DNA from 2 places in the Flavonifractor porci genome. Region 2 is predicted to be linked to the other one. Evidence: riboswitches for the same ligand, from Rfam matches in the RefSeq annotation. Region 2 holds a riboswitch; the other holds the start of a gene.

Region 1 (10,930 bases), on a different contig from region 2:
GGTGCTGGTCTGCACCTATCAGGCGATTTCCGGCGCGGGTAAGACCTTCGACACCTGGCCTGAGATGGTGGACAATGTGATCCCCTACATCGGCGGCGAGGAGGAGAAGAGCGAGCAGGAGCCCCTGAAGCTGTGGGGCAAGGTGGAGAACGGGGTCATCGTCAACGCCCAGTCCCCCTCCATCACCGCCCAGTGTCTGCGGGTACCCGCGTCCAACGGCCATATGGCCGCTGTGTTCGCACGCTTTGAGAACAAACCCTCCATGGAGGAGATGAAAGAGATCTGGGCAAATTACAAGGGCCGTGCCCAGGAGCTGGCCCTGCCCTCCGCGCCCAAGCAGTTTTTGCACTACTTTGAGGAGCCCGACCGCCCTCAGACCCGGCTGGACCGGATGACCGAGGGCGGCATGGCGGTCTGCATTGGCCGTCTGCGTCCCGACACGCAGTATGACTATAAGTTCGTCTGCCTGTCCCACAATACCCTTCGCGGCGCCGCGGGCGGCGCAGTCCTTCTTGCCGAACTTCTGTGCGCGGAGGGTTACATTTCAAGGAGGTAACCCTATATGAGAGAGCCTGTTTTTACCGGAGCCTGCTCCGCCATTATCACCCCTTTTGACCACAGCGGTGCCATCAACTACGATCTGTTCGGAAAGATCATTGACGAGCAGATCGAGCGGGGCCTGGACGCCATCTGCGTCTGCGGCACCACCGGCGAGTGTTCCACCCTGACCATCCGGGAACACATTGCCGCCGTGGAATACTGTGTCAAGCGGGTGAATGGCCGGGTCAAGGTCATCGCCGGCGCGGGCAGCAACGACACTTCCGCAGCCGTCTACCTGTCCCAGCACGCCCAGGACTCCGGCGCCGACGCCCTGCTGCACGTCACCCCCTACTACAACAAGGCGTCTCAAACCGGCCTCATCAAGCACTACGAATACATCGCCGACCGGGTGGATCTGCCCATCATCCTCTATAATGTGCCCTCCCGGACCGGCGTTTCCTTCACAGCCGAAACCTACAAGGTACTCTCCCAGCACCCAAACATCAACGGCGTCAAGGAGGCCAGCGGCAACTTCTCTCTGCTGGCCCATACCCTGGCTATCTGCGGTGACGACTTCTACGTCTGGTCGGGCAACGACGACCAGGTGGTGCCCATGATGAGCCTGGGGGCCAAGGGCGTGATCTCGGTGGTGGCCAATCTTGCCCCCGAGGTCATGATCCGGATGACCCACCTGTGCCTGGAGGGCAAGTTCGATGAGGCGGCCGCCCTTCAGCTGGGCTACATGGACTTCATCGACGCCCTCTTCCTGGAGGTCAACCCCATTCCCATCAAGGCCGCCATGAATCTGGCGGGCTATGACATCGGCTCCCTGCGCCTGCCTCTGTGCGATATGAGCGACGGACCGCTGGAGACCCTCCGTCAGTCTATGGTCAAGGTGGGCCTGCTCTCCGCCTGAGCCACCGGGAAAGGATGTTGGAAATGCTTCGTTTGATCCTCTCCGGCTGCAACGGCCGGATGGGCCGGGCGGTGGAACATCTGTGCGCCGCCCAGCCCGACCTGGAGATCGCCGCCGGATTTGACCTGCTGGGGACTGGTGACCGGGACTTCCCCGTGTTCTCCTCCCCCGCCGAATTCCGGGGGCAGGCCGACGCCCTCATCGACTTCTCCTCCCCTGCCGCCCTGCCCGCCCTGCTGGACTTCTGTATGCAGCGGAACATCCCGGCGGTGCTGGCCACCACCGGCTACTCGGAGGAACAGCTGGCCGCCATTGACCAGGCGGCACGGGTCATCCCCGTGTTCCGCTCCGCCAATATGTCACTGGGGGTCAACGTGCTGCTGGCCCTGGTACGCCAGGCCGCCGCGGCTCTGGGAGCGGATTACGATATCGAGATCGTGGAAAAGCACCATAATAAAAAGGTGGACGCCCCCAGCGGCACCGCCCTCATGCTGGCTGACGCTGCTGCGGCCGCCCTTCCCTGCCAGCCCGACTATGTGTGCGACCGCCACAGCGTCCGCAAGGCCAGAGCCAAGGAGGAGATCGGCATCTGCTCCGTCCGGGGCGGCGGCATCGTGGGAGATCACGACGTGATCTTTGCCGGTGAGAATGAGGTCATCACCCTGAGCCACTCCGCCATGAGCCGGGAGGTCTTTGCCTCCGGCGCCATCCGGGCGGCCCGATTTCTCGCCGGTGTGGAGTGTCCTGGTCTCTATTCCATGACCGATCTGGTCCAGGCCACTCTTTTATAACAGAAAAAGCCCGCCCGGGGCTGCTCCGTATAAGGACATATTAAAATTAACCCCAGAATGACAGATTGAGAGAGGCCCTGGGGTGTCACCCCAAAGAAAAATAGGGAAATAGCCGCAAGCCATGAAGTGGCTTGCGGCTATTTGGTTGTCGAGAAACCCGGCTTATGCGTCAAGCACGAGCTGGGTTTCTGTCATATAGGGGGCAAAATAGGAACATAAAGAGACACAGAACACAGTCAGACAAGAACACGGCAGCTGAATCAGCCGCCGTGTTTGATGATAAACCAAATTTCTGATTTAAAAAACATCCCTGCTCAGTCGCCGTTCACCCAATTTGCGATTTCAATCACAGCGGCAACCGCCTGCTCGTCCTCCTGGGCAGGAACGGTGTCGGTATTCGGCGAGCAGGCCGTATGCTCCAGGAACCCCTGGGCATTGACCATGCGGAAAAAAGCACTGAGGTGGTGGTTTGCGTTGGCCTGATTGCCCTTGCCGCCGGCGGTGAGGATCGCCGCGGACTTTTTAGGCCTCTGCTCCAATGGCTGTTTCAGGAAGAACATCGCCGCGTGCCAGGGCTGCAGGCGACTCATAAGGCTCAAAACGGAGCCAGGCAGCGTGCCGTAATACACCGGAGAGGCAATGACGATATTGTCAAAATCGTCATCATAGATGACCTGCATCCTGTCTTTCACCACACACTTGGCAGTTTCCCAGCATCCGCGGCAGTCCACACAGGGGGCGATGCCGGAGCGGAAGGCGGAGATCTCGATGACCTCGCCCTTCAAGTGTTTGCGCAGGATGTCGATGAGATATGCTGTATTGCCGGCGGGACGGGGAGAGCCGTTAATAATCAAAGTCTTGTTACTCATACCATCTTATCCTCTCCGTCAAGCTGCTGGCGCACAAAATCCAAAACCTGCGGGAACAGCCTGTCACGGTTTTCTTCGGTGATATAAAAGCATTTTGCCCTGGGGTGGAAGCGCACCGCCTCCAAAAACGGAGTGTCCTTGGTTTTTACAGCTGCGATCACCGGAACCTGGCCGTCAAGCAAGTCCAGCACAGCGGCACAGAACTTTTCCGCCCGGGACTCCATAAACCCCAGCTCGTCCAGCAGCACAATGCCGCCTTTCTGCACAGGTTCACGCAGCTTGGGCGAAAAACGGTCAAAAACCTCGGCGGCAGCGTCAAAGCGGTGATTTTTGCAGTAGCCTACCAGATTTTCCTCCGTACGTCTGCGCTCACGCCGCGCCTCATAGATATAGATGGGGCTCCCCCGCAATTCGTCTGCGAGGGAGTCCTCTTTCTTCGTCTCAAAGCCGTACACAGGCCTGCCGCAGGCTTCCAGCACCCTGTTTATGAGGGTGCTCTTGCCCACGCCTCGTTCTCCGACGATCAGAGTATGCATCATTTGAAGAATGCGTTTGCAGTCAGAGCGGCATACTGTTCATCGGTAAGGGTCACGCCGTAGAACAGCTCATAATACTCGGTGACCTCCTCCTGCAGGTCATAGTCGCAGTACTCGGGATAGAGAATGCTGGGCAGCCACAGCAGCGCCAGATAACGCTGGCAGGCGGGAGGCGCAGCTGTCCAGTTGTGCGGGGATTCCGGTGATTCCACATATTTGCCGTTTGCGATGGCGCTGATCTGGCTCCATGCGGCATCCTCCGCGACGGTGTCGTAAATGCTGCCGGCGCCAAAGATCACGAAGTCGGGGTTCCACAGAGCGATCTGCTCGATGTTGACAGGGTTGCCCGAGCCTTTGCCGCTGGCGTTTTCGATCACGGCCAGGTTGTTGAATACCAGGTTGATGACCTCGGCCTGAGACTGGCTCTCCGCGATCACATTCAGGCCGCCGTCGCCCAGAGCGTAAATACCGTTGACCTTATTGTCGCCCACCTGTTCCATGATATCCAAAGCACGGTCATAGACCTCTTCACACCAAACAGCCATTTCTTCAGCCTTTTCCTCACGGCCCAACAGCTGCCCCAGCTTGCGGATCGCCTCGCCGTAATCGTCCAGTTTGGCCTCAATGAAGACGCAGGTGATGCCGGTCAGCTCCTGCGTGGTGGCCAGCTCTTCCTCGTAACCGGTCTTGGTATAGCCCACATCAATGACCAGCTGCGCGTTGGTGGAGGCCAGAGCCTCCACATCCAGATCGGCGGCGCCCAGAACGGTTCCGAAATAGGTCAGCTGGGACAGCCGGTCATAGTCGGGGATGTACTCGGCCATATTGTCACTCATCTGGCCGCCCAGGCCCACCATCAGATCGGGCGCGATGCCCAGCAGAATGACCTGAGCGAGCTGGCCTGAGGGCACGATGGCTGTGATCTCCTCATTGATCTCGATCTCATGACCGAGGTCGTCAATAAACGTATAAGGCTGGAAACCCTCCTTCACGGGTTCCACGGACTCAGTCGGCTGCTGCTGAGACGACTGCTGGGGCTGATTGCTGCTGGTGCTGTTCTGGTTGCCGCAGGCAGCCAGAGAACAGAGCAGGCTCAGAGCAAGCAGCATGGCGATCAGTTCCTTGATGTGTTTCATCGGATCTTACCTCGCTTTTTTGATTGATTTATGTAAATGGGTTTGTCTACTAAAATAAGCAGAGTCTGTTACACAGACTGGGCAGGCAGACACACACGCACACCATCATCGTGCATACTGTACACCTCCACAGGAATGCCGTATAGCTTCGACATCAGGGATGCCGTCATCACCTCCTTTGGCGTACCCCAGGCCAATACCTGTCCATTATGGAGCGCAAGGATCTGGTCGGAATACAAATAGGCCTGCTCCGGGTCATGGGTGGTCTGCACCACCGCATACCCATCTGCCACCAGGCTTCGGACTGTCTGCATGACCCGGATGCGGTTGCCGAAATCCAGACTGGCTGAGGGCTCGTCCATAACCAAAATCTTTGCCTGCTGGGCAATAGCCCTGGCCAACAGGCAAAGCTGCTTTTCGCCGCCGGAGCAGAACCCATAGGGGTGTTCCGCCAAATGTTCGATCTGGAGTCGCGCCAAGGCGCTTCTCGCCCGGTCCTGCTGCTCTTTACCCGGAGAGGACAGAGAACTGACCTGAGCGGCCGTTCCCATGAGCACCATGTCCAGAACGGAAAAATTAAAGGCAGGGCTGTGGAATTGCGGGATATAGGCAATGAGCTTTGCCAACTTCTGGGCGGTCATTCCGGACACCTGCTCCCCATCCACGGTGATGGTACCGGCGCTGGGAGAAAGAAGATTCAGAATACAGCGGAACAGGGTGCTCTTGCCCACACCGTTGGGGCCAAGAATGGACAGAAACTGGCCGCTGCTGACCTCGAAGCTGATGTCCTTTAATACCTGGCGCTTTCCAAAGGAGAAGTCCAGATGCGCTACGTTCAGTATCACAGCTGGTCGCCCTCCTTTATAATCAGATAAACGAAGAATGGCGCGCCTACAAAGGAAGTGAGAATACCGATGGGCAGATCGGTGGCCCACACATTGCGGCAGATGTTGTCAACCAGCAGCATGAAGATGGCCCCGAAGAGCATCGTCGCGGGAATGAGCTTTTTGTAGTCATTCCCGACGACCCTCCGCACCATGTGTGGGATCACCAGTCCCACCCAGCCAATAATACCGCTGACAGCCACGCTGGCCGCTGTGATCAGGGCGGAGCAGACGATAATAATCATGCGCAGGCGTCTTGCGTTGATCCCGAGCGTCTGGGCCTCGTCATCACCAAGAGACAGGACATTGATCCGCCAGCGCAGAATGAAAATCGGGATCAGGCCGATAGCCATTGGGATGGCTGCAAACAGGATATCCTCTGACCTGGCGCCGTTGAAACTGCCCATGAGCCAATAGGTGATGGCCGGGAGCTGCTCTTCGGTGTCTGCGATCAGCTTAATAAAGGAGGTACAGGAAGACACCAGCGAGCTGATCATGACGCCCGACAGGATCAGGCCCACCACCCGGTTCCCTCGGGCCCGATTGCCCACAAGGATGACCAGGGCTACGGTGGCCAGGCTGAATACAAAGGCCATACCGCCGATGACAGCGTTCATATAGCCCAGAATGATGGCCAGCGACGCGCCGAGCGCGGCTCCGGAGGAGGCTCCCAGGATGTCGGGCGCTGCCATGGGGTTCTGGAACACCCCCTGATAGCATGCGCCGGCGGTAGACAGGCTGCAGCCCACCATACAGGCAATGGCAATACGAGGTACACGGTATTTCAAAAACAGTGCCTCCTGGGTCGCCGTCCAGAAAGGCTCCGGCCTGAGTCCTGACACATCCAACCCCAATCGCTGACCCAACTGCTCCACCAGCTTCATCACCTGATCCCAGGTGATGCCCCCCAGCTCCCGTATGGAGATTGGGTAGCGCCCCAGTGTGGTGGACAGAATACAGGCAAGGATCAGCGCGGCCACCAGAATGACGATCACGGTGCCGAATGGGAGCTTTTTCTTCTCTGTCATCCCTTCCCACACTCCCGATCAGCAGCGGCTTCCCGGTAATAGCGCCTCCCCGCGCAGCTGCGGCAGAGGGAGACGCCTGCCACTTCCACATGACGGCCATCCGTGACCTCCTCGCCGCACCGGGCACAGGTGACGATCTCCATGGGAGGTCCGGGCATATCGCCGGCTTTCAGTTCGACAGTGACTTCCTGTGCTTCCAGCCAGCCCTCCTCGGACAGCGTTTCGTAAAAGTCCAGCAGATCTTCCCCTTCAGGCGGATGACGGTGTGCGTTTCGGACCACACGGACCGCTTTCTTGGTCTCCAGATTGACAAACGTAGCCGCTGTCTTGCCCATGTCCATACAATAATAGGTACGCTTCCCCACCGTGCAGCCGGTGGCGATCATGATGGCGTCGGCAGGGCAACGATTGCATTCCACAAAGACCATGGTCTTTTTTCGATCCGTCTCGTTGTCAAGGCCAAGCAGACGAAGCCCCATGTGGGCCATTCTCACGCCGAGGCACTGTCCGGAACAGAGGTGCCCATGAAAGGCCACGGCCCGTTCCACATCATCCCGGAAGCTTCTCATTTTCATCCCTCTCAATGATAAACAGTCCAAACTCTTTCCGGTTGGGAAGATAATAGGGCCACTTTTCGTCTCCGGTTTTCTCCAGCTTTTCCTCCAGGTACGCCTCCAGCATTTCATCACTCATAGGGCGGGTATAAGTTCGGACAAAGGTACGGGCATCCTCTATATCTGTAAGAGGCTGCCCATACTCAAGGACAAGCGCTTCATGCACATACTTTACGCCAATAGAGTCCAGATAGGCTTTTGTAGTTGCTATATTGAAACATTTTATCGTCTGATGCCCCTCGGGGCCGAAATTCCCCTTGCATTGAGCGTTTGTAATTAGAACAAACCGTTTTCCGGCCAGGTGGAAATAGTCGTCATAAATCTGACTTCCGCCAAAGAAAATTGCCATGACATTGTCCCAGGAGCCTGTCAATTCCGCTGCATCCATACACAACGTATGAATGTTTTCGATACCCTGTGTTGAAGCCTTGCGGCGCACATGCTCAACCGCGCCCGGGGCAATATCGACACAGGTGATCGCGGAACAATGATCCGCCAAAGCTAGATCTACAAGACCTGCGCCACAGCCCAAATCGCAGAGCGTTTCGCCTTCTGGAATATACTTTTTCAAGATCTGTGCCAGTTTTTTATTGTACCCGGTGTATTCTGCGGCATCTTCAAACCAGCGCACAGTCTGATTGTTCCATTTGATACGCATAGGCTGCCTCCTCAATTAAAAACTATGTTCTGTTTTCTCTGCGGTAGCGGATGAAAGCAGGCACTCCACTCTCTGTGTTTTTCAGGAATTTCATGTCTGAACGAAAAGCCCCATGTTCCGGATCACCATGATGAGCACGGTTGATCGGATAGCGACAAAGTGTGATGTGCCGCCCTCCATCGTCTGTTTCGAGAACGTCTGTTACCGTTTCAAAATACATTTGCTGGTTTTCAATACAGGTGTCGCGGTTGCCTCGAGCGAGGTGCTTGTGCCTACCCGGATAACTCAGCTGCACCTCTGGAAATGGGGTGCAGTAACCGCCAATATTTCCGATGAAATACACCGTATCCTCGTCTGTGACCACCTCATTCCAATGAACCATGAGGAATTTGGTCCATTTCCTCCACAGAGTCAGGGGGACAGGCGGCTTTGTGAAGTATATCCCCATAGCCAAAATGGAGATCAGCTGTATAAAAATGATAGCAACTTCACTTAAAACAAAAAGCTGCCTTGAAAACAAGACAGCAAAAATATACCATGCACCTACAGTTTTAGCAGGCCATAGCAGTCTTGTTTCCTTCTCAAACACGGAAAGCTATGCTGTTTCCGGCATAACTCAGTGACTGTCAACAGACAGTCAGGCCGCAAGTCATAGCATTCGCCTTAGACTCCACGGCTCGGAAACATATTTAGTTATTCTTTGGAGAGTATAACGATATTTTCAGACGATGTCAATATGAAATGCAATTAATGGGCGAAAAAGCAAACAAGGTACTGTTTGTGCAAGGTTGATTCTCGCATAAGTCGTTGTGCCACACGGTTTCTTTGAGTGAGACAACAGAAAAGGCAGACAGTGCAACTGCACTGCCTGCCCAATCCGAGAACACACTTCAAGATAGCCTTATCAGGAGTAGCGGAAGGCGGCCTTTTTTATTCTTCAGATGTCGGCCTTTGAGCGGCTTCCTCAAGAGGCTTGCCGTTGCCGTCGATCTCTTTGGCTCTCAGGCGGTTATTGACCCACTCCCGCACCAGGGCGTAGAGTACCGCGAAGGTGGGCACGCCCAAAATCATACCGGGGAAACCGAACAGGCCGCCGCAGGTGACAATGGAGATCAGCACCCAGATGGCGGACAGGCCGGTGCTGTCGCCCAGGATCTTGGGCCCGAGGATGTTGCCGTCAAACTGCTGCAATCCGATGACCAGGGCAAAGAACCGCAGGGCGGCCCAGGGGTCCACGATCACCAGAATAAACAGACAGGGAATGGCGCCGATGATGGGACCGAAGAAGGGAATGATATTGGTGACACCCACGGTAACGCTGACCAGCATGGGGTACGGGATCCGGAAAATGGCGCACAGGATGAAGCAAAGTACGCCGATGATGGCGGAGTCGATGATCTTGCCGTTGATAAAGCCCACAAACACCCGATTGGCGTGGCTGCAGATCTCCAGCAGCCGGTCAGAGCGGCGCTTGGATACCGTAGCATAGAGCAGCTTTTTCAGCTGGGGCACCAGCCGGTCCTTTCCCGCCAGCATATAGATGGAGGAAATGAGGGCGGTAATGCCCGCGATCACGCCGCTTCCGATGGCGAAGCCCACATCCAGCAGCTGGGGCAGGGCCTCCGCCGCCTTTGCGGTCACGCTGCTGATCATGTTCTGGAAATTACCGAACATATCGTTGATGGCGTCGGAATCCAGGTCAAATTGCTCGGTCAGGTCCTGTACCATCTGGTCCAGGCTGGTCAGGTAGGTCTGCATATTGCCCGCCAGATCCTTGACGCTCTGCACCACCTGGGGCACGATGAGACCCAGCAGGATGGCCACCACGGCAAAGGCCAGCACATAGACCAGCAGGATGGACAAAACACGCTTGAAGCGGTGATTGGGAAAGAGCTTCCGCTCAAAAAAGCACATGGGAGTGTTGAGCAGATAGGCAATGGCAAAGCCCACGATAAACGGGGACAAAACCCCCATAAACTGATTGATCCGGACTGTTACCACATTGAAATGGTTCAATCCCACATAAAACAATATAGCCACGATGAACACAATGAGCAGCTGCACATGGCTACCATCCAGGATGTACCATTTCTTCTTGTTCTTTTGGTCCTCTTTTTCCGGCACAGTGCCTTCCTCCTTTGCATCCGCCACACACATTGCCGGGGCGGTAAGCCTTCCAACAGACCTATTGTATCATGCCCGTTTCCCGCCTGCAACCAAAGTCAGGTAAAATTAAGAAAGGGGCTGCCGCACTGACGGCAGCCCCTGAACGCTCAGCCCTGCAGAGAGGCCCGGTGGAAGACCTTCTTGCCCTTCTTGATCATGACGCCGTCGCCGGAGAGCTGGTCGGCAGTGACGGCGGTGTATACGTCGGTCACCTTCTGGCCGTCCAGCTCCACGCCACCCTGCTCGATGAGGCGGCGGGCCTCCTTCTTGGAGGGCGCCAGCTTACAAGCCAGCATCAGGTCCAGGATACCGATGGCGCCGTCGGTGAGGGCGCCGGCCTCCAGAGCGGTGGAGGGCACGTTGCTCATGTCGCCGCCGCCCACAAACAGGGCCTTGGCAGCGTCCTGAGCCTTTTGGGCCTCCTCTTCGCCGTGGACCAGCTTGGTCAGCTCAAAGGCCAGGATCTCCTTGGCGGTGTTGAGCTGGCTGCCCTCCCACTTGTCCATCTCGTCGATCTGTTCGATGGGCAGGAAGGTGAGCATCCGCAGGCACTTGAGCACGTCATTGTCGCCCACGTTGCGCCAGTACTGGTAGAACTCGTAGGGGCTGGTCTTGTTGGGGTCCAGCCACACGGCGCCCTTGGCGGTCTTGCCCATCTTCTTGCCCTCGGAGTTGAGCAGCAGGGTGATGGTCATGGCATGGGCATCCTTGCCCAGCTTGCGGCGGATGAGCTCGGTGCCGCCCAGCATATTGGACCACTGGTCGTCGCCGCCGAACTGCATATTGCAGCCG
Region 2 (17,679 bases):
TGGGCTGCCCGGAGTGCCACTATCCTATCTGCCCCTTTGGCAAGGGGTGCTGACCATGGACACCGATCTTTCTCTGGAGCAGGCGGTAGAGCGAATGACCCAGGGTTTGTCCCACCTGGGTACCGAGGTACTTCCTGCCTTTCAGGCCCTGGGCCGCACCCTGGCAGCAGACGTGGTTGCCCCCATGGATCAGCCCCCCTTTGACCGTTCCCCTCTGGACGGCTATGCCCTCCGCTCCGCCGATATTGCCGGGGCGGACCGGGACCATCCGGTCTGTCTGCCCGTGGCAGACACCCTGTATGCGGGAGATGAGGCAAAATCCCCTCTCTTGCCCGGGCAGGCCATCCGCATCATGACGGGAGCCATGCTGCCCCAAGGCTGTGACTGCGTACTCCGCCAGGAGGACACCGACCGTGGCAACCCGGTAAACATCTATGCCTCCCTCCCTCCTTATAAAAATTATATCTACCAGGGTGAGGACTACCGGACGGGCAGCCTGCTGCTCCCGGAGGGCACCCGGCTGGATGCTGCTGCCCTTGGCGTACTGGCCAGCGCCGGTATGACAGAGGTAGCCGTGCGACGCAGACCCAAAGTGGGACTGCTCACCACTGGGGACGAGGTGGTGGAGACCGGGCATCTCCTCCCTCCCGGGAAGATCTACGGCTCCAACGGGGCTCTGCTCACCGCCCGGCTGACGGAGCTTGGCATCCCCGCCCTTTGCCGTCACGCCGCCGACTCCCCTGCCGCCGTAGCGAAGGCCATGGAGGGGATGCTGGCGGACTGCGACCTGCTCATCAGCACCGGCGGCGTGTCAGTGGGTGACAAGGATATCTTTCATCAGGCCCTCCCCCTGCTGGGGGCAGAGCGGGCATTCTGGAAGGTAGACTTGAAGCCGGGTACCCCAGCCATGTTCTCCCGGTATAAGGGCAAGCCCATCCTGTCTCTGTCGGGCAATCCCTTTGCCGCCTTCACCACCTTTGAACTGCTGGCCCGTCCTCTGCTGGCCGCCCTGGCCGGGGAGCCCCATCTGCTCCCCCGGCAGAAGCAGGCAGTCCTTACCACCCCCTATGACAAGCCCAGCCCCCGGCGGCGGTTTCTCCGGGGCCGGTGTGAGAACGGGCAGGTGGCCCTGCCGGTGGGTCATTCCTCCGGCCAGTTGGCCTCCCTGGTGGGATGCAACTGCCTGGTGGAACTGCCGGCAGGCACTCCGCCGGTGGAAGCCGGACAGGCTGTCCAGGTGTGGCTGCTGTGACCGACTCATATCGATTCTATAGGAGGTTATTATGGAACCTGCTTTCAATCATTTTGACGAGGCCGGTAATGCCATTATGGTAGATGTAACCGGCAAAGAACCCACCTATCGCACGGCGGTAGCCGAGGGTACCATCAAGGTCACCCCGCCCATTCTGGCGGCTATCACCGGCCGCACCGCCGCCAAGGGCGACGTGCTGGGTGTGGCCCGGGTGGCGGGTATCATGGCAGCCAAACGCACCTGGGAGCTGATCCCCCTGTGCCACCCCCTGCTGCTCAGCCATCTGTCGGTGGATTTTGAAATTCTGGAGGAGGCCTGCGCCGTGCGTGCCACCTGCACCGTCAAGCTCTCCGGCAAGACCGGAGTGGAAATGGAAGCCCTCACCGGCGTCTCTGTGGCCCTGCTTACCATCTACGATATGTGTAAGGCCATCGACAAGGGGATGGAGCTGGGCGACATCCACCTGGTCCACAAGGAGGGCGGCAAGTCGGGGGTGTATGACCGTGGCTAATCCCCTGGTGGTGGCGGTGTCCGGGGTAAAAAACTCCGGCAAAACCACCCTCATTGAAGCCATGCTCCCTCTGCTGGAGGAGTCGGGCCTCACCGTGGCAGTGGTCAAACACGACGGCCACTCCTTCGACGCAGACCCGCCCGGCACCGATACCGGCCGTTTTATGGCCGCTGGAGCGGCAGGCACCGCCATCTTTGACGGGGAAAAGTTTAAGATTGTGAAGAAGCAGCCCGTAACAGAGGACTTCCTCATCACGCAATTCCCTGAAGCAGATCTGATCCTGCTGGAGGGCTTCAAGCATACCGGCTGGCCCAAGCTGGAGGTCGTGCGTAAGGGCAATTCGGAAGAGCCGGTGTCCGACCCGGTTACCCTGCTGGCCCTGGTTACCGATCTGCCCCTGGGGGTACCCGGCGTGCCGGTTCTTCCCCTGGATCAGCCCGATGAGGCGGCCCGTTTTCTGCTCCGTCTGGTAAAGGAGGATGGCGGCCATGCTTGACCAATTTGGACGAAACATCCGCTATCTGCGGGTGTCGGTCACCGACCGGTGCAATCTGCGCTGCCGCTACTGTATGCCCGAGGAGGGCGTAGAGTGGGTGGACCACAGCGCCATCCTCTCCTATGAACAGATCATCCGTCTGGTGCGTCTGGCCGCCTCTCTGGGCGTGGAAAAGGTGCGCCTCACCGGCGGCGAGCCTCTGGTCCGCAAGGGCCTGGCCAGTCTGGTGAAAGAGTTGAAGGCCATCGACGGTATCCGCACCGTCAGCCTCACCACCAACGGGGTGCTGCTGGCCGACCAGTTGCCCGGCCTTTTGAAGGCTGGGCTGGACGGAGTCAATCTCAGTCTGGACACTCTGGACCGGGCCCAGTTTGCCTCTCTTACCCGTAGGGACGAGCTGCCCCGGGCCCTGGAGGGGCTGGAGGCCGCCCTGGCCGCGCCGGGCCTCACCGTTAAGGTCAACTGCGTCCCCTCCGGCGGCAATGACGCCCAGCTGGTCCCTCTGGCCGCCCTGGCCAAGGACCGGGACCTGAGCGTTCGCTTCATTGAGCTGATGCCCATTGGCCTGGGGGACACCCTCATCCGCCGCACCGAGGAGGAGGTGCTGCAGCAGCTGGAGGCCGCCTTCGGCCCCGCCCTTCCCTGCCCCTCTGATGCTCTGGGCGGTCCCAGCCGGAATGTGACCTTCCCCGGCTTCCAAGGCAAGGTGGGCTTCATCAGCGCGGTTTCCCACCAGTTCTGTCAAAGCTGCAACCGGGTGCGGCTCACCGCCACCGGTTTTCTTAAGACCTGTCTGCAATACGACCACGGGGTGGACCTGAAGGCCCTGCTGGACGCTGGAGCAGACGATGCCGCCCTTCTCCAGGCCATGATCGACGCCATCGGCCATAAACCCGCCAGCCATCACTTCGGCGGAGACAGGCAGGAGCGGGACGAAGGGCGCAATATGAATCAAATTGGAGGATAAGACCATGGGCAAAGTGATCGCTGTCTGTATCAGTGAACAGAAGGGCACCCAGAAGAAGAATGTGGGCTCCGCCCAGTTTGTGGAGGACTGGGGCATCCAGGGGGATGCCCATGCCGGCAAGTGGCACCGGCAGGTGTCCCTCCTGTCCCACGAGCAGGTAGAGGCCTTCCGGGCCAGAGGCGCCGTGGTGGACGACGGCGCTTTCGGGGAAAACCTGGTGGTGGAGGGCTACGACTTCAAAGCCCTGCCCATCGGCACCAAGTTCCAGTGCAACGATGTGGTACTGGAGCTGACTCAGGTGGGCAAACAGTGCCATGCCCACTGTGAGATCTACAAGGTCATGGGAGACTGCATCATGCCCCGGGAGGGCGTGTTTACCAAGGTGCTCCATGGGGGCACCATCTCGGTGGGCGATACTCTCACCATCATGGAGGAGGGCTGAGTATGCGGGTAGCCATCATCACCCTCAGCGACTCCGGCTATGCCGGACAGCGGGAGGACAAGAGCGGTCCCATGATCCAGGAAATGGTGGAGGCGGCAGGCTATGAGGTGGTCCACACCGCTCTGCTGCCCGACGGCATGGAGCCTCTGGGCAGCGAGTTAAAACAGCTGTGCGACAACGACCTGGCCGACCTGATCCTCACCACCGGCGGCACCGGCTTCTCCCCCACCGATCTCACACCAGAGGCCACCCTTTCAGTCACTGAGCGCCCCGCCCCCGGCATTGCTGAGGCCATGCGGTGGCAGTCCCTCCAGATCACTCCCCGGGCCATGCTGAGCCGGGCGGCGGCGGGCATCCGCAAACAGACGCTCATGGTCAACCTGCCCGGCAGCCCCAAGGCGGTGCGGGAGTGCCTGGAGTTTATTCTCCCCTCTCTGGCCCACGGTCTGGAGATTTTAAGGGGTACTGCCAATAACTGCGCCCGATAAACCCGGTTCCCACTCCGTTTTCCGGAGTCCGGAATAAGACCAAAGAAGAAAGGAGGACTACAATGAAACTCAGCGCGAGAAACCAGCTGAAAGGCACCGTGGTATCCATTCAGGAGGGGGCTGTCAACGGCATTGTCAAGATCGACATCGGCGGCGGCAATGTCATTACCTCCACCATCTCCATGGCATCCATTCAGGAACTTGGCCTGAAAGTAGGCGGCACTGCTTACGCCGTCATCAAAGCCACTTCCGTCATGGTGGCTGTGGAGGACTGATCCCTGTCCCATCACTTCGAGCCTGTATCGCCTAAAGCGGAAGCCATGGCGGCGGGCCGGGGTATATCTGGAAACGGATATGCCTACCGTATTTGTAAAGGAGTTTTCAACATGAAAAAAGTGCTTGCCCTTCTGCTGGCCTTGTCCATGAGCCTGGCTCTGGCCGCCTGCGGCGGCGGCAATCCTGGTGCTGCCCAGAGCCCCGCCCAAAACAGCAACACCCCCGCCCAGACCGAGGAGGTTGAAGTGGTGGTATTTGCCGCCGCCTCCATGGAGGCCACCCTCACCCAGATCGCCGACCTGTACAAAGAGGTGGCTCCCAACGTGAAGCTCACCTTTACCTTCGACTCCTCCGGCACCCTCAAGACCCAGATCGAGGAGGGCGCGGTGTGCGACCTGTTTATCTCCGCCGCCCAGAAGCAGATGAATCAGTTGGACAGCGCCGATACCACTGGCACCAACCAGGGTCTGGACTTCGTGCAGTCCGACACCCGCATCAACTTCGTGGAGAACAAGGTGGTACTGGCGGTGCCTGTCGACAACCCCAAGGACATCCAGTCCTTCTCCGATCTGGCCAGCGACAAGCTGTCCCTGCTCTGCCTGGGCAACGACGACGTGCCCGTGGGAGCCTACTCCCTCCAGATCCTGGACACTCTGGGCATCGACATCACCGCTCTGGAGGACGCCGGCAAGGTGACCTATGCCTCTAACGTGTCTGAGGTAGCCAATCAGGTAAAGGAGGGGGCCGTGGACTGCGGCATCATCTACGCCACCGACGCCTTTACCTATGAGCTGACCGTGGTGGATCAGGCCACCGCCGAGATGTGTGATCAGGTCATCTATCCCGCTGCCGTCATGAAGTGCGGCGGCAGCGAGGCCAGCCAGGCCGCCGCACAGGCCTTCCTGGACTATCTGCACACCGACGCCGACGCCATCGCCGTGCTGGAGGGCGTGGGCTTCACCGTGATCCAGTAAGCATGAGGGCCTGCCGCCACGGCGGCAGGCCCATTTTCTAATCTTAAGGCAGGTGATTGGTTCTGGATCTCTATCCCCTTTTGAATTCCCTGCGCATTGCCGCCATTTCCACTGTGCTCATCTTCTTCCTGGGCATTCTGGCGGCCTACTATGTGGCCAAGCTGCCCCGGCTGGTAAAGGGCGTGCTGGACGTGGTGCTCACCCTCCCCCTGGTCCTCCCCCCCACCGTGGTAGGCTATTTCCTGCTGCGGCTGCTGGGGCCCAAGCGGGCCGTTGGGCTGTGGTTTCTGGAGGTCTTTGACCTGCGACTGACCATGGTGTGGTACTCGGCCATCTTTGCCTCGGCGGTGGTGGCCTTTCCCCTGATGTACCGCACGGCACGAGGCGCCTTCGAATCCTTTGACGTCACTCTGGCCCACGCCGCCCGTACCCTGGGCAAATCCAACGCCTGGATCTTCTGGCGGGTCATGATGCCCTACTGCAAGCAGGGCATCATCGCAGGCACCGTGCTGGCCTTCGCCCGGGCCCTGGGTGAATACGGTGCCACCGCCATGATCGCCGGGTACACCCCCGGCAAGACGGCTACCATCTCCACCACGGTGTACCAGCTGTGGCGCACCGGCGACGATGCCGGGGCCATGCGGTGGGTGCTTATCAACCTGGCCATCTCCGCCGTGGTGCTGCTGTGTGTCAATATGCTGGAGAAAAAAGACCGCCGGCCCCGCCGCCGGGCCGTTCCTGTCTCCGGGGAGGTGGAATGATGCGGTTACAGGTGGATATCCACAAGGATTTTGGCAAGTTCCAGCTGGATTGCGCCTTTGAGACGGAGAGCAGCCAGGTCACCGGCCTGCTGGGTGCCTCCGGCTGCGGCAAGAGCCTTACCCTCAAGTGCATTGCCGGCATTGAGAAGCCCGACCGGGGCCGCATTGTACTGGACGACAGGGTACTCTTCGACTCGGAGCGCCGCATTGACCTGCCCCCCCAGAAGCGGCGGGTAGGCTACCTCTTCCAGAATTACGCCCTCTTCCCCAACATGACAGTGGCGCAGAACATCGCCGTGGGCGTGCAGGACAAAGCCGCCCGGAAGGAAACGGTAAGCCGTCTGATCTCCTCTTTCTACCTGGAGGGGCAGGAGCGCAAATATCCCCGGCAGTTGTCCGGTGGCCAGCAGCAGCGGGTGGCCCTGGCCCGCATCCTGGCCAGCCAGCCGGAGGTGCTGCTGCTGGACGAGCCCTTCTCCGCTCTGGACAGCTATCTGAAGTGGCAGGTGGAACTGGAACTGGCTGACATTCTCTCTGCCTTCTCCGGGCCTGTGCTCTTTGTCACCCATAACCGGGATGAGGTGCAGCACCTCTGTCAGCAGGTATGTGTGCTGGATCATGGCCGCTCCCAGGCCATGATGCCGGTACATGAACTCTTTGAGGCTCCCCGGACCTTGTCGGCCTGCCTGCTGTCCGGCTGCAAGAACGTGTCCCGTGCCAAGGCCACAGCGGACGGCAAGGCAGAGGCTCTGGACTGGGGAATCATCCTGGACCCGGGCCAGCCGCTGCCGGAGGGGCTGACCCACATCGGCGTCCGGGCCCACTACATCAGGCCCGTGGAGGGGCCCGGCCCTAACCGGCTGCCCTGCCGGGTGGAGCAGGTGGTGGAGAACGTATTTTCCACAGTGGTTATGCTGTCCACCCCCGGCGGCAGCCAGGGCTTTTCCCGGCTGCGTATCGAGCTGGAGAAGGACCGCTGGGCCGCTCTGGCCATCCATAATCCCCTGTGGCTGGAACTGCCCTCCAAAGATCTCCTGCTGCTGACCAGTAATTAGAAAGCGTCCCCACGGCGTTGCCGTGGGGACGCTTTTGCTTTTATTTGATGGGCACTGCCCGGAAGGCTTCTCCCAAGGTCACGGGAGCCACTCCTCCGGCAGTCAGCTCGGTAAGTCGGGCGGCGAAGGCCTCGGTGTTCTCCTCCGGCAGCAGCACATGGACGGTGACGTCGGCGGCGTACTCGATTTCTCCCACCACGCCCCCCTGGGCCTCGGCCTCCTGACGCACCCGCTCGAAAAAGGAGTAGGGACAACTCACCGCAAGTTCCACCCACCGGCGCACCACCGAGATCCCGGCGGCGTCCAGGGCGTCCTTGGCGCTTTGAGTATAGGCCCGCACCAGGCCCCCCGCACCCAGCAGCACCCCGCCGAAGTAGCGGGTCACCACACAGCATACATTGGTGACCTCCTCCCGCTGGAACACGTTGAGCATGGGCTGTCCGGCGGTACCCTGAGGCTCTCCGTCGTCGGAGTAGCGCTCCACGCCCCCCTCCTTGATACGGTAGCACCAGCAGTTGTGGCGGGCGTCGTAATACTTCTTCTTCATGGCCTCGATGTACTCACGGGCCTCCTCCTCGCTCTCCACCGGCCAGACATGGCCGATGAACCGGGAGCGCTTCTCCACAAATTCGGTCTCCGAGGGGGCGGTGGGAATGTAGTATTCGGTCATCTGGCCTCCCACTCCCTTCTGGTGATGGCAAAGTAGTGGGCCAGGCGGGTCTCATTGAGCTGCTCTACCGGCTCCACCCGGGACAGGCGGTAGGTCATGCCGCACTTCTGCATCACCCGCTTGGATTTGCGGTTGCCATCGTAGTAGGCGGCCCAGATGGCGGTATAGCCCAGATCCGCAAAGGAATGGCGGAGGATGGCCTCCACCGCCTCAGGGATCAGCCCCTGGCCCCAGCAGTCCCGGGCCAGGGAGTAGCCCACCTCCTCGCTGGGGGTACCCAGCTCAGTGCGGTGCTTTCCCACAAACCCGGCGGAGCCGATGAGCCGCCCGTCGGACTTCCGGATCACCGCCAGGGTGTCAGAGGGCAGGAAGATCTCGCGGATTACCCGTAAGCTCTCCGCCTCGTCGGCGTGGGGCTTCCACCCCGCCCAGGGGCCCACCTCCGGGTGGCTGGCATAGGCATACAAACCGGCCGCGTCCTCCTCGGTAAAGGGTCGCAGCAGCAGGCGCTCGGTTTCCAGTGGCTGCATAGCGGTTCCTCCTCATATTGAAAACATTTAAAACCCCTCGGAGAGCGGAGGGGGTATCGCGCCGTTTACGGCGCGTATCTAGGGGGAACTGGTTCCCCCTGGAAGGCGCGGTTTGAAGCGAAGCGACGCATTTTCCGCAGAAAATGCCCGCGCCCTAGTCTTCCCAAAACTCCTTGGGGGGTGTCCAGCCGGACACAATATAGTCCTTCAGTCGGCCCAGCTGGATGGGGGTACACACGGCCTCCACCTCGATGGACTCGCCGTAGTCTACCCGCTCCACCTTGGCCTCCCGGTGGAGCAGGTCCACAATGCCGCCCTTATCGTAGGGGATGTGGAGCACCACCCGGTGGGCACCGGTGTCCAGCCGGTCGCCGATCTTGCCGAGAAGCTCGTCCAGCCCCTGTCCGGTTTTGGCGGAGATGGACACGATGTCCTCCCCGTGGGGCAGAATCTCGCTGGGGCAGCGGTCGATCTTGTTGAACACGTCGATGCGGGGGGTCTGCTCCGCCCCCAGCTCACAGATCAGCTTCTCCACCACCTCGGCCTGCTCCCGCCACTCCGGGTTGGAGGTGTCGATGACGTGGAGCAGCAGGTCGGCATAGGACAGCTCCTCCAGGGTGGCCTTAAAGGCCTCCACCAGATGGTGGGGCAGCTTGCGGATGAAGCCTACCGTGTCGCTGAGGAGCACCGTACAGGTGTCGGAGATCTCCAGGGTGCGGGTGGTGGTGTCCAGGGTATCAAAAAGCCGGTTGTTGGCGGGGATGTCCGCCCCAGTCAGCTTGTTGAGCAGGGTGGACTTGCCTGCGTTGGTGTAGCCCACGATGGCCACCACCGGCACCTCGTTCTTTTCCCGCCGGGCCCGCTGGGTGGAGCGCACCCGCCGTACCTGATCCAGCTCGTCCCGCAGCTTCTGGATCTTTCGGCGGATGTGCCGCCGGTCGGTCTCCAGCTGGGTCTCGCCGGGGCCGCGGGTGCCGATGGCGCCCTCCTGCCGCTCCAGATGGGTCCACATACCCAGCAGACGGGGCAGCAGATACTGATACTGGGCCAGCTCCACCTGGAGGCGGCCCTCCTTGGTGCGGGCCCGCTGGGCGAAGATATCCAGAATGAGGGCCGCCCGGTCCAGCACCTGCACCTTCAGGTCCTCGGACAGGGCACGCTGCTGGGAGGGAGACAGGGGGTTGTCCACGATAACCATGTCCGCCCCCATGGCGTCCACCAGCTCTTTTACCTCCGCCACCTTGCCCTCGCCGATGAAGGTACGGGGATCGGGGGTATCCTTATTCTGAAACACGGTGCCCACGCACTCGCCGCCCGCTGTCTCCAGCAGGTCGGCCAGTTCCTCCATGGAGGAATCGTCGGCATTTTCCGCCTCGGACAGGCAGTGGGCGTTGAGGCCCACCAGCACTGCCCGGTTGATGGCTTTTTTCTCTTGGTTTTCTGTCATGTGTCCTCCGATGGGCGCAGGGTGCGCCCCTACATTATACTTTCCTTAAAACCTCCAGGATCTCACCAATGAAGATGCGGTGATAATCCTTCTCAGGGTACCACTTGCTATCAATTTCCCCGTCCAGGAAGTGGGTGGGGTCCATGTCCTGCCAGTAGGCCTTCTTGCACACCAGCACCAGGTCGGCCTCCTCAAAGTAGGGAGCGCCCTCCGCGGCGGCAACCGTGAAGCCGCACTCCTTCACCTTATCCATATCCCGGCCGCTCTTGGAGCCGCACAGGGCCAGGGCCTTCCGGTACGCCTCACCAAAGAAGCACAGGGTGAAGGTGTTCTCCCGCTCCACAAATTCCAGGGTGTACCGCTGGGGCCGGATGTATACGGTGGCCACCGGCTTGCCCCACAGCACCCCCAGGCCGCCCCAGCTGGCGGTCATGGTGTTGCACTGTTCCTTGGTGCCGGCGGTAATGAGCATCCACTGATCCCCGATCAGGGAAAAGACGTTCTGATCCAACGCCTTGGGGTCAATTTTTTCAAACATGGCGCGCACCTCCTGTTGTCTTTACTCTATATTATATGTATCTCTCTCCAAAAAAGAAAGGTGCTGTTCCTGCCGGGGACGGATATTCGCCAGCAAGGGCAGCAATAACGAAAAAGGGCCCGTACCGAAACCGGTACGGGCCCCCTTGCATACGAACTTACTTGTCCAGGCCGAACTTCTTGTTGAAGCGGCTGACACGTCCGCCAGTATCCACCATCTTCTGCTTGCCAGTAAAGAAGGGGTGACACTTGGAGCAAACTTCCACGCGGATGTCCTTCTTGGTAGAGCCGGTCTCGATCACATTACCGCAGGCACACTTGATGGTGGTCTGCTCGTAGCTGGGATGGATGCCTTCCTTCATTGTTGTGTTCACCTCTTTCTCGTTCCGGATGAAGCGGCGCAGCAAACCTCCACGCCTTATAAACGCTAGAATATGATAGCACAAAGACTGGTGGATTGCAACCGTTTTTTTCAGAAATTTTCAAATTGCTACAGATCCACACTCTGGTTCAGCGAGAAGAACCACAACACCCTACGAATCACCTGTTTGCCGGTGATCTCCTCCAGGGCCCGGCTGTAGGCCTCCAGCTGAGGGCGGTAGTGCTCCGCCCGCTCCGCCACGGAGCGCTTGGTCACCCGATCGGTCTTGAAGTCCACCACCGTGATGCCCTCCAGAGTCTCATAGTAGCAGTCCACCACGCCCTGGAAGAGCACCCGCTCCCCCTCCCCCGCCTGGGGATAGTAGCGGTTGGCAGGCTCCAGAATGGAGAACTTGAACTCCCGCCGCAGGGAAACGGAGGAGAGCATCTGCTGCCCCAAGTCCGACTGGAAGAAGGCGGCGATGGGGGCCGGGTCCACGACCTCCCCCTGCTGGGGGGTGATGTACTGTCCCTCCACCAGCCGGGCGATCTCGGCCTGCACCCCTTCCACCGTCTCAGCCTGCTCAAAGTCGATGTACTGGAGCACCTGATGGAGAGCGGTGCCCTGCTGGGCGGCGGTGAGGCCCAGCTCCTCGGCGGCAAACCGGGGACGACCGAAGCTGAGGGGCCTGGAGGGCCGTGGGGCCTCCTCCGCCGCCTCCTCATCTAATGCCCGCCCTTTCAGTTGGGTGGCGGTGAGCTTGGAGGGGATGGCCACCTCCTCCCCGTGGGGATAGATCCAGCGCAGCCGGTCGGTCAGCTCCTCCCCGTCTTCTTCCTCTTCCGGCCCCCGCTTCGGGGCTGTCCAGCGGCGGGGCGGCGTCTGAGCCAAAGGCGTTCCATCTACAAACCGAATGTCCCATGCCGGGCCGAAGGAGGTATCCAAGAACGCCACGTCCTGTCCCGCTGCCCGGCGGAGGGCTCCCGCCTCGGGGCGGCACAGGGCATGGAGCAGCACCCATTGGCCCACACTCTGACAGGCCAGCAGCACCTGGGGGTCCACCGGATCACCTGCGTCCCCTGCCAGCTTCTCCAGATCCTTTCCTCCGCCGGTGAGAGCCACCGACAGGATCAGTTTCTCTTTGGCACGGGTCATGGCCACATATAAAAGCCGCAGCTCCTCCGCCATCATCTCCCGCTCCAGCTGACGGGCCACCGCCATCCGGGCCAGGATGGGGTATTCAATGCCCCGCTCCACGTCTAGACCCTTGGGGCCCACCCCCAGCTTGGGGTGGAACAGGATGGGGCGGCTCATGTCCTCCCGGTTGAGCCGCCGGGCCAGACCGCACAGCAGCACCACCGGAAACTCCAGGCCCTTGGACTTGTGGATACTCATAATACGCACTCCGCCGCCGATGCGGCCGGGGGCGGGAGGCATCAGGGTGTTTCCGTTCTCTCGCAGCCGGGTCAGGTAGGTGAGGAACCGGAACAGGCCCTTGTGGCCTGCCCCCTCAAACTGCCGGGCCAGCTCTGCCAGGGCCAGCAGGTTGCCCTGCCGGGTCTCTCCCTCCCCCATGGCGCCGAAGATGCCCAGCAGATTGGTGCGGTCATAGATGTGCCACAGCAGCTGATGGCTGCTCATGTCCCCTGACCCAAACCGCAGGTCGTCCAGCTCAGCCAGGAAGGCACGACTGTCCTCCCCGTCGGCGGCAACCAGGGCAGCGTAAAAGTCGGTATCCGGGCTGGCTGAGCGGATCTGGGCCAGCCGGTCGGCAGAGAAGCCGTACACCGGGGAGCGCAGTACCGAGATGAGAGGCACATCCTGCCGGGGATTGTCCACGATCTGGAGCAGGGACAGGGCAACCGAGATCTCGGTGGAGCCGAAGAAGTCTCCGCCTCCCTCGGCCTCCCATAGGATGTCCCGCTCTCCCAGAGCCCGGGCATAGTGGCGCAGCACTGTGTTGGGAGAGCGGAGCAGAATCACGATATCGGAGGGACGCACCGGCCGGGTGCCCCCCTCCCCATCGGAGACAGGGAAGTTTTGGTCCAGCAGGTCCCGGATGCGGCGGGCGGCAAACCGGGCCTCCAACAGGTCCCGGCTTACCTTCTCCGCTCCCTCTTCTCCATCAATATCCCCGTCCAGAGCGTCCAGCTCCACGCAGTAGGTGGAGTCCGGCTGGAAAGGAGCGCCGGGGTAGAGGGCCTGATCGTCAGAATACTCCATTTCCCCGAAGGGCACCGACATGACGGCCCGGAACAGGTCGTTGCACCCCTCCAGCACCTCAGGTCGGGAACGGAAGTTGCGTGACAGGATGACCCGCCGCTCCTCCCCCTCCCCTGCCTCGGTGTAGGGCTTGAAAGACCGATATTTGCCCAGGAAGATGGTGGGGTCGGCCAGCCGGAAGCGGTAGATGGACTGCTTCACATCGCCCACCATAAACAGATTGGTGCCGTCTTTGGACAGGGCGGAGAAAATGGCGTTCTGTACCTCGTTGGTATCCTGGTACTCGTCCACCATGATCTCATCGTACCGGGTGCTCCACTGGCGGGCCAGCTCGGTGGGCTTGCCGTCCTCGCCCACCAGCAGGCGTACCGCCATATGTTCCAGGTCGGAGAAGTCCACCAGCCCACGCCGGGCCTTCTCGGCGGCATAGGCCGTCTCAAAGTCCCGCACCAGGGCAAACAACCCCCGCATGGCGGGGTACACCGTCCGCAGGTCGGCCAGCAGGTCGTCCCCACTGTCGGCAAACCAATCCTCCAGCTTCTCCAGCCGCTTTTTGCAGGCGGTACGGATGGCCTTCACCCGCTCCACAGCGGCGGGGTCGTCCACCATCTTCTTCCGGCCCACCGTGGGGAAGGGAATGGGCAGCAGGGCCCGAGCAGCATCCCAGCCCTGGCTGGCCGCCTCCTCAAACTGCTGTAAGGCCTGGGCGGTCTGAGCCACACTGTCCCCATAGTTGGCCAGCAGGTTGGCGTCCCGCTCGCACAGGTCCCGTGCCTCCTCCATCCGCCGTCGCCAATAAGCGGCCTGCCCGGCGGCGTCGGTCAGCAGCAGCTTTCCCCAAGGTGTCTGGACAGGATCGGTCACCCCCTTCAGAGCAAAGGTACGCTCCTGCTCCTGCAACCAGACTGTTGGATTGGGGTGGGCCTGGACCCGGCCCCGGATATCCAGCACGATCTGGACAAGGCGCTGGTCGTCCCGCCCGGCGGACATGGTGTCCACCAACTGGGCAAAGTCTGCCTCCATGGACTCATAGCGCCTGTCCAGCGCATCGTTGAGGGCGCGGAGCATGAGGATGCCCGCCTCCCCCTCGTCGCACAGCCGGAAATCCGGGTCCAGATCCAGCAGGTGGCCGCACTCCCGCAGCAGCTGGGCGCAGAAGGCGTGGATGGTGGAGATACCCGCCTTGTACACCAGGGTGGCCTGGCGGCGCAGGTGGCCGTCGGTGGGCCGCAGGGCCAGCCGGTCGGACAGCTCCTCCACAATGCGGCTCCGCAGCTCGGCGGCGGCGGCTTTGGTGTAGGTGATGACCAGGAAGCGGTCCACGTCGGCCCCCTCTTCCACCCTGGCCAGCAGACGCTCCACCAGCACCCGGGTCTTACCGGAGCCCGCCGCGGCGGAGACCAGAAGGCCGCCCCCCCGGTTGTCTACCGCCGCCTGTTGTTCTTCTGTCAGAGAAAAGGCCATCTGGTTCCCTCCTTTCCATCGGATCTGGTTTCATTTACAGAATATCAGTTCTCCCACTTGCGGGCATGGGCCTCGTCCCAGATCTCGGGATCACCGATGCCCACCTCCTCGTAGCGGTACACCGGGTTCTTACCCGCCTTCTTCTGGTTCACATAATCTTTCAGCACCTTCAGAGCCTTACCGCCCAGCAGCAGGATGGCCACCAGATTCACCAGAGCCATCAGGCCCATGAGCACATCGGCCAGATCCCACACCATGGAGAAATTCATCTGGGCGCCGATGAAAATGGCCGCCACGCAGGTGAGCCGGAAAATCAGCAGGCCGGTCTTGGAGTCTCGGATGAATTTGAAGTTAGATTCGGTGTAGTAGTAGTTGCCCACCAGGGAGCTGAAGGCAAAGAGGAAAATAGAAACGGTGATGAAGATGGGGCCGAAGGAACCCACCTGGGCGTGGACCGCCGCCTGGACAAAGTTCATGCCCTCGCTGTAGGCGTCGATGGGCACCCCGGACAGCAGTAGCATAAAGGCGGTGGTGGAGCAGATGACAATGGTGTCGATGAACACGGACAGCATCTGCACCAGGCCCTGCTTCACCGGGTGGGACACGTCGGCGGCGGCAGCGGCGTTGGGGGCGGAGCCCATACCGGCCTCGTTGGAGTAGAGGCCCCGCTTGATGCCCTGCATGATGCAGGAGGCGCCGATACCGGCAAACATGGCCTTGGGATCGAAGGCCTGGGAGAAGATCAGGGAGATCATGTGGGGCACCTGACCGATGTTCTTAATGGTGATGAACAGGCCCAGGGCAATATAGATGGCGGCCATCACAGGCACGATGCCGGAGGTGATGGCGCTGATCCGCTTCACGCCGCCGAAGATGCACACACCGGTGAGAATGGCCAGCACCGCGCCCACCACCATGGGCCAGATGCTGTTGGAATAGTCGGGCAGATAATACTGGAGGGCGGAGCCGGCGTTATAGGCCTGGAGGGCATTGAAGCCGTAGGCAAAGCAGGCGATGAGCAGCACGGCGAACACCACGCCGAAGAACCGGCTTCCCAGGGCCTTCTGGATATAGTAGGCCGGGCCGCCTACCCAGTTCTCCCCGTGCTTCTCCTTGTAGCACTGGGCCAGAGTGCTCTCAATAAAGGCAGAGGCCGCACCGATGAGGGCCAGCAGCCACATCCAGAACACCGCGCCGTAGCCGCCGATGAGGGTTGCGGCAATGATGGCATTGGCCACACCGGCGATGTTGCCGGTGCCCACTCGGGAGGCGGTGGAGATCATCAGAGCCTGGAAGGAGGAGATGTCCTTGCCGTCCTTCTTCTTCTCCCCCAGCACCCGGATGGCCTCGGGGAACAGGCGGAACTGGACGGCTCTGGTCCGGATGGTGAAGTAGAGCCCCGCGAAGATCAGCAAGGCAATAAGGATATAGGTGTAAAGGAAGTTGCTGGTATTGCTCAAAAAGCTTCCAAAAAACGCCATACAGTTATAATTCCTTTCTTTTGATCCTTAACAGGATTTTATCTTTGTCCGCTTGGATTAAACAGCTGGTTTCCCGGGAAATGCTTGGGGGCGCTCAGTCTTTCTCCTGCTCCACAGCCGCCCAGAAGTCCTCGCCCTTGACGGTGGGCAGCCACCGCTTTTTATCGTTCCCTCTGCCCTCCTCAAAGTGGCAGGCGGCGGCGTAGTCGCACCACTGGCAGGCGTTGTGCTCCGGGCCCCGCCAGAAGGGGTCGGCGTTGATGTTGCCCGCCGCCAGCTCCTGGCCGATCTCCCGCAGGATGTGGTCGGTATGCCGGGCCAGCTTGCCCAGCCGCTGGGCGGACACCAGAGCCTCACCGGTGATCTGTCCATTCTTGTTCACCCGAACAGGCAGGAAACGGATGGGCCCCTCCTCCGGGTCCTCCATGGCGGTGAGCACAGCGGGATCGTCCAGCACCACGCCCTTACGCCGCAGCTCAGCGTCCACCTTCTTTTGCCGTGCCTCATCGCTCATGGCCCGGCTACCCGCCACCACTGCGTCTCTGGCGGGCAGATATAGAACGCCAGCCCCTGTCACATCTTGACTGTAAAGTTCTTTTCCCTCACGTTCTAGCGTGAAAAGATAGAGCAGCATCTGAAGGCCCATTCCATGCCAGATGTCTGTCAAGTCAAATGACTTGCGTCCCGTCTTGTAGTCTACGATGCGCAGGTAGAGCCGCCCGTCATGGACCCAACCATCCACCCGGTCCACAAAGCCGGAGATGCTGACGGTGATCCCGTCCACGTTCAGCTCCACCGGAGGCAGATCCTTGCCGCTGCCGAAGCCCAATTCAAAGGAGATGGGCTGGAATTGGGAGGCACGCAGCTCCTGGGCCACGTTGTCCACCACGGCGTAAACCGACTTACGGAGGCGGCGGAAGAGGTACTGGAATCGGGGGCTCTCCCCCTCCAGTCCCCCCAGCTCTTCCTGCACATATTGCTCCACCACCTGATCGGTAATAGCACGCAGTTCCTCGGGCGGCACCTCCTTCACGCCCCCCCGCTCCTGGCAGGCTTTGAGGACGTGTTCCAGCACGAAGTGGATGAAGGTGCCGTATTCCGGGGCCTGGAACCCAGCAGCCCGCCGGGGTTCCGCCTTCAGGCCGTACTGCATGAAGTAGGAGAAGTGGCAGGCCTTGTATTTGTCCATCCGGGAGGCCGACATGGGCACCCGCCACCCATAGAGCGCGTCAACCGCCGGGCGGGACAGCCGCCCCCGCTCACGGCGTGCGGCAGAGGCCATACGTTCCACCAGGGGGGCGTATTCCGGCAGAGCAGTGAGGGCTGCCGCCGCCTGTGGAAACCGACCCGCCAGCTCCAGGGCGGGACGCGGGGCCGCCAGACGGAAGGAACCATCCAGTCTCCCCTCCTCCACCCGGCGTAGGTTGGGCAGCAACGCCCTCAGCCGGGATACCAGGAAGGCGGGGCGGTGCTCCTCCCCCTGAGTTCCCGCAGCGGACCAGCTGACATAAAACTTCTCCCGGGGCAGGGCGCAGGTCTCATAGACGATGGTCATCTCCCGGTACAGCTTGTCCCCCGTCCGGGGGGCGGGTTCCAAACCATAGGAGGCCAACAGGCTGCGGTCGTCGTCGCTGAGCAGGCCGGGCGAGGGGGACACCGCCGGGATGGCTCCGTCGTCCGCCCCCAGCAGGAACACTGCACGGTAGCTTTTGTGGGCCAGCCGGGGCATTTCCCCGGCGTTCAC

The links. Region 2 has a riboswitch for molybdenum cofactor ahead of modA (molybdate ABC transporter substrate-binding protein). Riboswitches for the same ligand answer to the same signal wherever they lie in the genome.
Region 1: linked by a shared signal. The riboswitch ahead of WHJ28_RS01550 (hypothetical protein) and the one ahead of modA (molybdate ABC transporter substrate-binding protein) in region 2 are both predicted to bind molybdenum cofactor.

Annotation. Positions count from the first base shown of each region.
Region 1 covers NZ_JBBHLB010000001.1:315,186-326,115, reverse strand. Annotated here, with positions in the region: gene asd (aspartate-semialdehyde dehydrogenase) at 1-556, shown strand, start outside; gene dapA (4-hydroxy-tetrahydrodipicolinate synthase) at 563-1,456, shown strand; gene dapB (4-hydroxy-tetrahydrodipicolinate reductase) at 1,480-2,247, shown strand; gene WHJ28_RS01585 (flavodoxin family protein) at 2,562-3,116, opposite strand; gene WHJ28_RS01580 (nucleoside-triphosphatase) at 3,113-3,655, opposite strand; gene WHJ28_RS01575 (ABC transporter substrate-binding protein) at 3,652-4,788, opposite strand; gene WHJ28_RS01570 (ABC transporter ATP-binding protein) at 4,857-5,633, opposite strand; gene WHJ28_RS01565 (FecCD family ABC transporter permease) at 5,630-6,700, opposite strand; gene WHJ28_RS01560 (FmdE family protein) at 6,697-7,269, opposite strand; gene WHJ28_RS01555 (class I SAM-dependent methyltransferase) at 7,250-7,972, opposite strand; gene WHJ28_RS01550 (hypothetical protein) at 7,995-8,561, opposite strand; molybdenum cofactor riboswitch at 8,531-8,667, opposite strand; gene WHJ28_RS01545 (AI-2E family transporter) at 8,903-10,096, opposite strand; gene tyrS (tyrosine--tRNA ligase) at 10,246-10,930, opposite strand, start outside.
Region 2 covers NZ_JBBHLB010000018.1:1,897-19,575, reverse strand. Annotated here, with positions in the region: gene WHJ28_RS13635 (molybdopterin-binding protein) at 1-53, shown strand, start outside; gene WHJ28_RS13630 (molybdopterin molybdotransferase MoeA) at 56-1,252, shown strand; gene moaC (cyclic pyranopterin monophosphate synthase MoaC) at 1,284-1,763, shown strand; gene mobB (molybdopterin-guanine dinucleotide biosynthesis protein B) at 1,756-2,259, shown strand; gene moaA (GTP 3',8-cyclase MoaA) at 2,252-3,226, shown strand; gene WHJ28_RS13610 (MOSC domain-containing protein) at 3,231-3,668, shown strand; gene WHJ28_RS13605 (MogA/MoaB family molybdenum cofactor biosynthesis protein) at 3,671-4,156, shown strand; gene WHJ28_RS13600 (TOBE domain-containing protein) at 4,219-4,431, shown strand; molybdenum cofactor riboswitch at 4,434-4,549, shown strand; gene modA (molybdate ABC transporter substrate-binding protein) at 4,543-5,406, shown strand; gene modB (molybdate ABC transporter permease subunit) at 5,469-6,167, shown strand; gene WHJ28_RS13585 (sulfate/molybdate ABC transporter ATP-binding protein) at 6,164-7,222, shown strand; gene WHJ28_RS13580 (YigZ family protein) at 7,263-7,892, opposite strand; gene WHJ28_RS13575 (GNAT family N-acetyltransferase) at 7,889-8,422, opposite strand; gene hflX (GTPase HflX) at 8,577-9,869, opposite strand; gene WHJ28_RS13565 (flavin reductase family protein) at 9,904-10,407, opposite strand; gene rpmE (50S ribosomal protein L31) at 10,565-10,768, opposite strand; gene addA (helicase-exonuclease AddAB subunit AddA) at 10,897-14,454, opposite strand; gene WHJ28_RS13550 (alanine/glycine:cation symporter family protein) at 14,499-15,935, opposite strand; gene WHJ28_RS13545 (PD-(D/E)XK nuclease family protein) at 16,030-17,679, opposite strand, start outside.